Regions from separate parts of the Providencia xihuensis genome, predicted to be linked through region 2. Evidence: predicted binding sites of a transcription regulator. Region 2 holds the regulator's gene; the other holds the start of a gene.
What was found. Region 2 encodes CRP, which controls carbon source genes, mostly activating them, when cyclic AMP is high. Its sites were predicted from a motif close to ATGTGANNNNNNTCACAT; they were not measured.
Positions count from the first base shown of each region.

Region 1: ACE2AL_RS07905 (NupC/NupG family nucleoside CNT transporter) is a predicted target of CRP. The motif match lies at 1,749-1,766, and genes of this name have one in related genera.

Region 1 is NZ_CP169565.1:1,789,373-1,793,984, reverse strand. Features, by position in the region: gene ACE2AL_RS07915 (MarR family transcriptional regulator) at 1-210, shown strand, start outside; gene ACE2AL_RS07910 (DUF3820 family protein) at 216-434, opposite strand; gene ACE2AL_RS07905 (NupC/NupG family nucleoside CNT transporter) at 500-1,684, opposite strand; gene ligA (NAD-dependent DNA ligase LigA) at 1,956-3,974, opposite strand; gene zipA (cell division protein ZipA) at 4,031-4,612, opposite strand, start outside.
Region 2 is NZ_CP169565.1:355,175-359,786, reverse strand. Features, by position in the region: gene ACE2AL_RS01580 (phosphoribulokinase) at 1-812, shown strand, start outside; gene ACE2AL_RS01575 (OsmC family protein) at 918-1,319, opposite strand; gene crp (cAMP-activated global transcriptional regulator CRP) at 1,676-2,308, shown strand; gene ACE2AL_RS01565 (hypothetical protein) at 2,496-3,461, shown strand; gene ACE2AL_RS01560 (hypothetical protein) at 3,551-4,612, shown strand, end outside.

The DNA of each region.
Region 1 (4,612 bases), 1.4 Mb from region 2:
TCTTTTGAGTTTGTCGAACAATATCAGTCTGAAGAAGATAAGCGGGAATTGATCACCCACTTGACAGAAAAAGGGGCTCATTTTTTACAGCGTGCAGCAACAGGGCGAGCAGAAAATGCATTAAAAGTTAAAGCCGCATTAACGCAGCAAGAACAAGATATCTTTATTCAACTGAGCAAAAAAATTACTGCCGCTTTAGGGCATGAGTGATCTGATCACTTAGCCCGTTTTAATGGCTTTACAAGCCCTTCTAACCCTTCAATTTTTAACCCAAGGGCCATTTCCATTAATTGGCCAAGACGCCCTGGTGGGAACTCTCCTTTCTTATAAAACCAAAGAAGGTATTCCTCAGGCAAATCAATCAAGATACAGCCTTTATATTTACCAAATGGCATATAGGTATTTGCCATATCGATAAGATCTTGCTTTTCCATTCTTGCTCCCATAAAAAAACGGCGTCCTAATGAACGCCGCTCTTAATTTAACACTTTTTTGCGAATTACAATACTAATCCGACAACCGCAGCGGATAAGAAGCTGACTAAAGTTGAACCGTACAGTAATTTCAGGCCGAAACGTGCTACTGTGTTACCTTGTTTTTCATCTAACCCTTTGATAGCACCAGCGATGATACCAATTGAAGAGAAGTTAGCAAATGACACTAAGAACACAGATAAGATACCGACAGAACGCTCAGATAAACCACTTGCAATAGCTTGTAAGCCATCCATTGCAACGAATTCATTCGTTACCATTTTAACTGCCATGATCCCACCCACTTGTAGGGCTTCATCCGCTGGGATACCTAAGATCCAAGCAAATGGATAAAATACATAGCCCAACATAGTTTGGAAATCGATACCGAAAATCGCAGAGAAAATACCGTTAATCATGGCAATCAGAGCGATAAAACCAATCAGCATGGCAGAAACAATAATCGCAACTTTAAACCCTGCAAGAATATATTCACCTAACATTTCAAAGAAGCTTTGGCCTTCATGCAGGTTGCTCATTTGAATGTCTTCTTCACCTTCTGGTGGGTACGGGTTGATTAAAGACAGCACCACGAAAGTACCAAACATATTCAGAACTAATGCTGCAACCACAAAACGCGGTTCCAACATCGTCATATATGCTCCCACGATTGACATGGAAACAGTCGACATAGCTGTCGCTGCCATGGTGTACATTCTGCGATCAGACATGCGGTTAAGCTGGTCTTTATAAGCGATAAAGTTTTCAGACTGACCTAGCAGTAATGAACTTACTGCGTTGAATGATTCCAGTTTACCCATTCCGTTAACTTTAGATAACACCGTACCGATGATACGAATAACGATCGGTAGAATTTTAACGTGCTGTAAAATACCAATTAACGCAGAAATAAAGATAATTGGGCACAGAACTTGTAAGAAGAAGAACGCTAAATTCCCTTCAATCATGCCACCAAAGATAAATTTTGTCCCTTCTGCTGCGTAACCGAGTAAGTGAGTAAACACCCCCGCCACACCGAGAACAAAAGATTCACCGATATTCGATTTTAAGAACAGATATGCTAATGCAATTTGGATAACAAGTAGTTGAACAACATAACGAGGACGGATCCCCTTACGGTTACTACTTGCTAAAATAGCAAGAGCGGCGATTACTACTAAAGATAAAACGAAATGCAGGATCGAGGTCATATGCGACTCCAACAAATTTAAGAATCAGTCTATGTGCATATTCTATGTAATAGACAACATTTAAATGAGACAGGCATCACATTAATATGAAAACAGAGTGGGTGTATTTTGCAGAAAGAAGAAGAGGATCACGTTTTAAATAGCAGAAAAGAGACAGATGACCTTTTCTGCATAGAAATTAAATTCAAAATTTAATTTAGGTCTAACAACCTATCAGTGACTTAGTCACCTCACCTAAGTGAAATAACTAAGCCAAATAGAATATAGTTCACTATTTAGTATTCAGCAAACGAATCAACTCATCCTCATCAATAACTGGAATACCTAACTCATTCGCTTTTGCTAATTTCGAACCCGCAGCTTCACCCGCAATCACCATATCGGTTTTCTTCGAAACACTACCTGCGACTTTTGCCCCCAGAGCCACCAGCTTATCTTTCGCCTCATCACGGGTTAAAATACTCATCGAACCTGTTAAAACCACAGTTTTACCTGCAAATGGGCTATCGATTTCTGCACTATTAATCACTTTGACTTCTGGCCAATGAATATTCGCTTTCGTGATTAAATCGTTAATAACTGCCTGGTTATGCGCTTCGTGGAAAAAATTCACCACATGTTTCGCAACCACATGGCCGATATCTTGCACCGTTTTTAAAGACTCTTCATCCGCTGCCATGACCGCATCTAGCGTTGCATAATGTGCCGCTAAATTAGCCGCGGTCGCCTCCCCAACTTCACGGATCCCTAATGCATAAATAAAGCGCGCTAACGTAGTTTGTTTAGACTTTTCGAGCGCATCAATCAGCTTTTGCGCAGATTTTGGCCCCATTCTATCCAAACCCGTCAATTTACCTGCGCTTAATTGATAAAGATCGGCTGGCGTTTTCACATATTCTTTTTCGACAAGTTGATCGATAATTTTATCGCCCATGCCATCAACATCCATTGCACGGCGAGACACAAAGTGTTTGAGTGCTTCTTTACGCTGCGCCCCACAAATTAAGCCACCAGTACAACGGGCAACGGCTTCACCTTCAATACGTTCAATGTCTGAACCACAAACAGGGCACTGGGTTGGAAAGACAATTTCACGACTATCCGCAGGACGTTTATCCGCTACCACACTGACAATCTGCGGGATGACATCCCCAGCACGACGAATAATCACTGTATCGCCAATATGCACGCCAAGACGCTCGATTTCATCTGCATTATGCAATGTCGCATTACTGACCATAACCCCCGCCACTTGGACAGGCTCAAGACGTGCTACGGGGGTAATCGCCCCTGTTCGCCCAACTTGGAACTCAACGTCTTTCAATAGAGTAATTTGCTCTTGTGCTGGGAATTTGAAGGCTGTAGCCCAGCGCGGTGCGCGGGAAACGAAACCTAATTCCTCTTGAATCGCAATTGAATTCACCTTGATCACCACCCCATCGATATCAAACCCTAATTCTGGACGAATTTGTTCGATTTGGTGATAAAAATCCAGTACAGCTTGGTGGCCTTGGCGCAGTTGTACATAGTCACTGACAGGGAGTCCCCACGCTTTAAACAGCTGTAAACGTTCATAATGTGTATCTGGCAATGTACCGCCTTCAACTAGCCCAACGCCATAACAATAGAATGTCAGTGGCCTTTTAGTGGTAATACGCGGGTCAAGCTGTCGCAAAGAGCCCGCAGCAGCGTTACGTGGGTTAGCAAAAACTTTACCGTCGGTTCTACGCGCTTCTGCATTTAGTGCTTCAAACCCTTTTTGTGGCATAAACACTTCGCCACGAATTTCCACACGAGCAGGAATATTATCCCCCATTAAACGCAGTGGAATTGCACGAATAGTACGTACATTTGCGGTAATATTTTCCCCCACCGTTCCATCACCACGAGTAGCAGCTTGCACAAATTCACCATTCTCATACAACAAACTAACCGCCAAACCATCAAGCTTCAATTCACAGCAAAATGTGAGTTCATTATGGTTTTTTAAGCGATCTCTAACCCGCTTATCAAAAGCCAAGTAACTCTCTTCATCAAAAACGTTATCCAAAGACAGCATCGGAATTTCATGGCGCACCGTTTCAAATGCTGACAAAGGTGCAGCACCGACACGCTGAGTGGGGGAATCGCTGGTGATAAGCTCTGGGTTCATTTCTTCCAGTGCCTTCAAGCGTTGCATTAATTTGTCATATTCCGCATCAGGAATTTCTGGGGCGTCCAATACATGGTATTGATATTCGTGATGACGCAGCTGTTTTTTTAATTGGTCGATTTCGTTTTTGGTAGTCATGATCCACTCGTAAAGATAAAAAACCCCCAATCAAGGGGGCTTTGTAAAACGCTTGTTTAATTTAGTGTGTTTCTGATCCGCGCATGATACACCTCTATTTTTTGCGGTGTCAGCATCTTACGCTCATCATCTAGCACCACCCCGCCTGCATCGGATGCAATGCGCTGCGCCGCTTGTAACATCAGTTTAAAGTTTTGGCTCGCATCACCGTAGGATGGCACCATCATAAACATGGAAATACCTGGTGTAGAGAAATCAGCCATGGTTTCAGGGTCAAAAGAACCTGGTTTTACCATATTCGCTAAACTAAACAGCACAGGCCCAGTACCTGACGGGTTCACGTGACGGTGGAATATTTTCATTTCACCGAATTGGAATCCCGCTTGAAGAATACTTTGTAGCAAGAGCTCACCTTGTAATTCTTGCCCCTGATGCGCCGCTACATGAAGTACCAGGACTGTCTCCTTGCTATTTGTTGTAGCAGAATTTTTCTGTGGCTCAGTTTTCGTCTCAGTGTGCGGCGGTGTCTGTTCATGATGTATCGGTTGTGTCTCTTCTTGTAGATTGTGGGTGTCAATATGGGGCTCCGATGCATTATGGTGCACGGGTTGAGTATGTATTTCAGGCTCAGCCACAAT
Region 2 (4,612 bases):
CGTCAACTAGCCAAGCCTTTCGTAAAATATTCCACCAATTAAATATCCAATCAGCCACACTAGAGGGGGACAGCTTCCACCGTTACACGCGCCCTGAAATGGATATGGCGATTCGCAAAGCCAGAGAGCAAGGCCGCCATATTAGTTATTTTGGTCCAGAAGCCAATGACTTTGCGCTACTTGAGCAAACACTGGTGGATTACGCCAAAACGGGCTGTGGGAAATCGCGTAAATACCTACATACCTATGATGAAGCAGTACCTTATGGCTTACAACCAGGTACGTTCACTCCTTGGGAATCGTTACCTGAAAAAACGGATGTGCTGTTTTATGAAGGCTTACACGGTGGGATTGTGACACCTGAGCACAATGTCGCGCAACATGTTGATTTACTGGTAGGTGTTGTGCCTATTGTGAACTTAGAGTGGATACAAAAACTCATCCGTGACACCACTGAACGTGGGCACTCTAGAGAAGCAGTCATGGATTCGGTGGTGCGTTCAATGGGGGATTATATTAACTACATCACACCACAATTTTCCCGTACCCATATTAACTTCCAACGCGTACCTACTGTAGATACCTCAAACCCATTTTCAGCGAAAGCTATTCCTTCACAAGATGAAAGTTTTATTGTTATTCGCTTTCGTGGACTTGAACAGATTGATTTTCCCTATCTACTGTCAATGATATCTGGCTCGTTTATCTCCGCGATGAATACGATTGTCGTGCCAGGGGGGAAATTAGGCTTAGCAATGGAATTAATTATGATGCCAATAGTCGAAAAGCTAATTACTCAGAAACATGACTAAATTGTTTTTTTGATTATTAAATAAGATGCTTACCATTAATTAGAATAAGCATCTTATTTTTAAAATATATCAATAACTATTAAATTTATTTTTAATTTTTAATTTTTAATTTTTAATTTCAAAGCTATGTGTCACTTCGACGGTCTTTTCTAACATCAACGCGACTGAACAATATTTTTCAGCAGAAAGCTGAACTGCACGTTCAACCGCTTTATCCGTTAATTCATTCCCTGTTACAATAAAATGCAAATGGATTTTAACGAAATAACGAGGCGCTTCTTCACGGCGCTGAGAGGTTAATTTCACTTCACAGTCGGTAATATCATTACGGCCTTTTTGTAAGATGGATACCACATCAATTGCACTGCAACCACCTGCAGCCATTAACACCATTTCCATTGGGCTTGGTGCTTTATCGCCTGCATTGCCGTCCATCATCACTTGGTGGCCTGACGCTGACTCACCTAAAAAAGAGAGCCCCTCCACCCATTTAACTCTTGCTTCCATTTTATTCCCCTTGAAATGAAATCGATTTAAAGGCTACATTGTTCCATAGATATAAAGAATGTTATATCAGCTTTATTCTGCTGAAGCGATACAGGGAAGACTTTCTGTATCGGATATGCTACAAACAATACTTAGTTGATAGGATTAAGATCAAAACTCAACGTTTTATTTGATTATATTATAGTGTTGATATCAATTTGTTTACCCTAACCATGAAAAGCGATTGATGCAATGTTGCTCTTCCTGTTATTTAGGGTATATAAGACAAATTAATATGCTAAGCTAGTGACTTTAAAGCCAGCCTTTCTGGTACGCTTTTTCCGGATGGCTGCAATAACATACAGAGGATAACGCTAATGGTTCTCGGCAAGCCACAAACAGACCCTACTCTTGAATGGTTTTTGTCACACTGCCATATTCATAAGTATCCATCCAAGAGCACACTGATCCATCAGGGTGAGAAAGCAGAAACCCTTTACTACATAGTTAAAGGTTCAGTGGCTGTTTTAATCAAAGATGAAGAAGGCAAAGAAATGATCCTCTCCTACCTGAATCAGGGGGATTTCATTGGTGAGCTTGGATTATTTGAAGAAGGGCAAGAACGTACTGCGTGGGTTAGAGCAAAAATCGCCTGCGAAGTTGCTGAAATTTCTTACAAAAAATTCCGTCAATTGATTCAGGTTAATCCTGATATCTTAATGCGCCTTTCCGCGCAAATGGCAAGCCGCCTGCAAACAACGTCAGAAAAAGTGGGCAACCTCGCCTTCTTAGACGTAACAGGCCGTATTGCACAAACGCTACTGAATTTAGCCAAACAACCTGATGCCATGACACATCCAGATGGGATGCAAATCAAAATCACCCGTCAGGAGATTGGCCAAATCGTTGGTTGTTCCCGTGAAACTGTCGGCCGTATTTTGAAAATGCTGGAAGATCAAAACTTAATCTCCGCGCATGGTAAAACCATTGTTGTTTACGGTACTCGATAACTAACCTTTCGCCTCACTCCCTTGGTGGGGCGCACACTTTGGAATAGCTTTATATTATTGGTATAAAGCTATTCACCCAAAATACAATTTTTATATATCATTTCTTAATGAGTGTCGTTTCTTTATATTTTCTCTATTTAGCTACCTATAAAATAATAATTATAATATTAAATAGGGAGTTATGTTCATGAAAGTTACACTGAGCAAGTTATCAGGTCATTCCGAAATTTTTAAAAATATTAGTAATTCCGATGATTTCATAAAAAAAATTTTCACCGTGACTACCACATCGAGAAAAGAACCATTTTCCGCTCATCGACAATTCAAACCATCACATACTTGTAGCCTAGAAAGTATTGATTCTGCTTATGAAAGTGATTCAGAAAATGTAAATGATACTAAATTATTAAGCGCTGACGAGTTTAAATATAAAGTTAATCAATTGAAAGGTAATTTATATAAATTTTACGCATCTACTTTTTATAATGAGCAAGATGCCGATTCGCTAATAAAAGAAAATCAGACTGTATTTGACGAATTTAACAATGCTGATAAAGAAATATATGGATATGCCAATTTTTTGTACCGATACGTTAAAATCCCAGGGATTAACATCAAAAATTCAGAAATAAAAGATGAAATCATAAGAAACTATCATCAGCCAAAGCAACTAGAAAATAAAAACGGCACTAAAATCCCTTTAATAATTAGAATAAACAAAAAAAATATCAATAATATTGACTTATCTTTAGAAGCAAGTAAGAAAAAAACAACGAATTTTTCTCAGAAAAAAATTATATATGTACACGATAAAGTTACTGACAACAGCCAATATAACTCTAAAGCCATCCCTTTACCTAAAAGCACTTTTGAGTTTAAGGGAAATATACTACAAACAAAAACCTCAGTATTAAGAACACAATATATCAAACAACATTACAAACTATCTAACAAACCTACGCCATTAGACTATAAAAAACAAAAAAATAGGAATATCAATTCAATTAAAACCTCTGACTTAATAAAAATAAGCAATAGTATTAAAAAAGAACAAAGACTAACAATGGAAATGGATGCACTTAAAGATAATATCATTAAAATACAAAATCAAATTAATATTAATGATAATTTATTGAAAGAACTGAAAAAATAAACCATTCAGTAAAACACCTTCTGCATTTATTTAACACCATCATTACATTAATAATTAATTACTTCTTAGCATTAATATAGGATATGACTATGAAAACTAACACCCTAAACAATACCATAACTAGCTCGCCATACAGAAAAATTTCATCAACTGGAGCAATGAGAGAATCCCCCAGTATTATACAAAAAATTAAAAATATGAAAGTAAATAATCCTTTCTCATTTTTTCGTTTTAACCCAAAAAATACGGAATCAACATTTCATATTAACTTAACCGTAGTTAGTTCAAAGGAAAGTAATTTAAATTTATTTAATAAATTAAACTCAAACAAAAAAACAATATTTTCCCTCGAAAATAAGCTAATAGAAAAATCATTTAATATCCCACAATTCATTAAGGATTTAAAAAATAAAATAGAAAACTCCATTGATAATTTATTAGATAAGAATAAATTTTTTAGCGAAAATACAGCTACAGATGAAATCATAGAAACACAAAATGAAACAATAGGCTATCTTAAACATTACCTAGATTTATTAGACGAAAATGAAAAATTGACAAATAAACACGAAGAGCTAAAAAATGAAATTGATGATCTGAAATCATCTATAAGATATGAATCAAAAACAAGAGGAATTTCACATTTAAAAAAAGAAAGTAAATACTTAGCATCATTAGAAAAAGAAATATCAATAGAAAATGATATAGAAGAAAAAAATGAAAAACTTGAAGAGTTAATTAAAATACAAAGCTCAGTAAGGACTTTATTGAGCAATGAGTTAAAAGATATAAAAAATAAAGTTCACAATATTACACTGGATAAAAATGCTCTAGGAAAAAATATTTTAGCCCTAAAAAAAACAATAATTAGTGAATCTTTAATTACTTATGATGAAGATAATACGCCTATATACCATAATGAATCTCACAACTTTGACTTTGACGATTTTTTTGAAAAGAAACCAGAAGTAGAGAACAAAAAAAATAATGAAAATATTGATAATTTAATATTTGAAAATGAGTCATTATATAATTTAATAGAAGAGTTAGGTAATGATAACCTTGATTATAGAGGTTTAGTCCAAGACTTAAGAATTAATAATAATAATAAAAATCATACAATTAGAGCGCTACAGGAGAAGCTTGCCAAT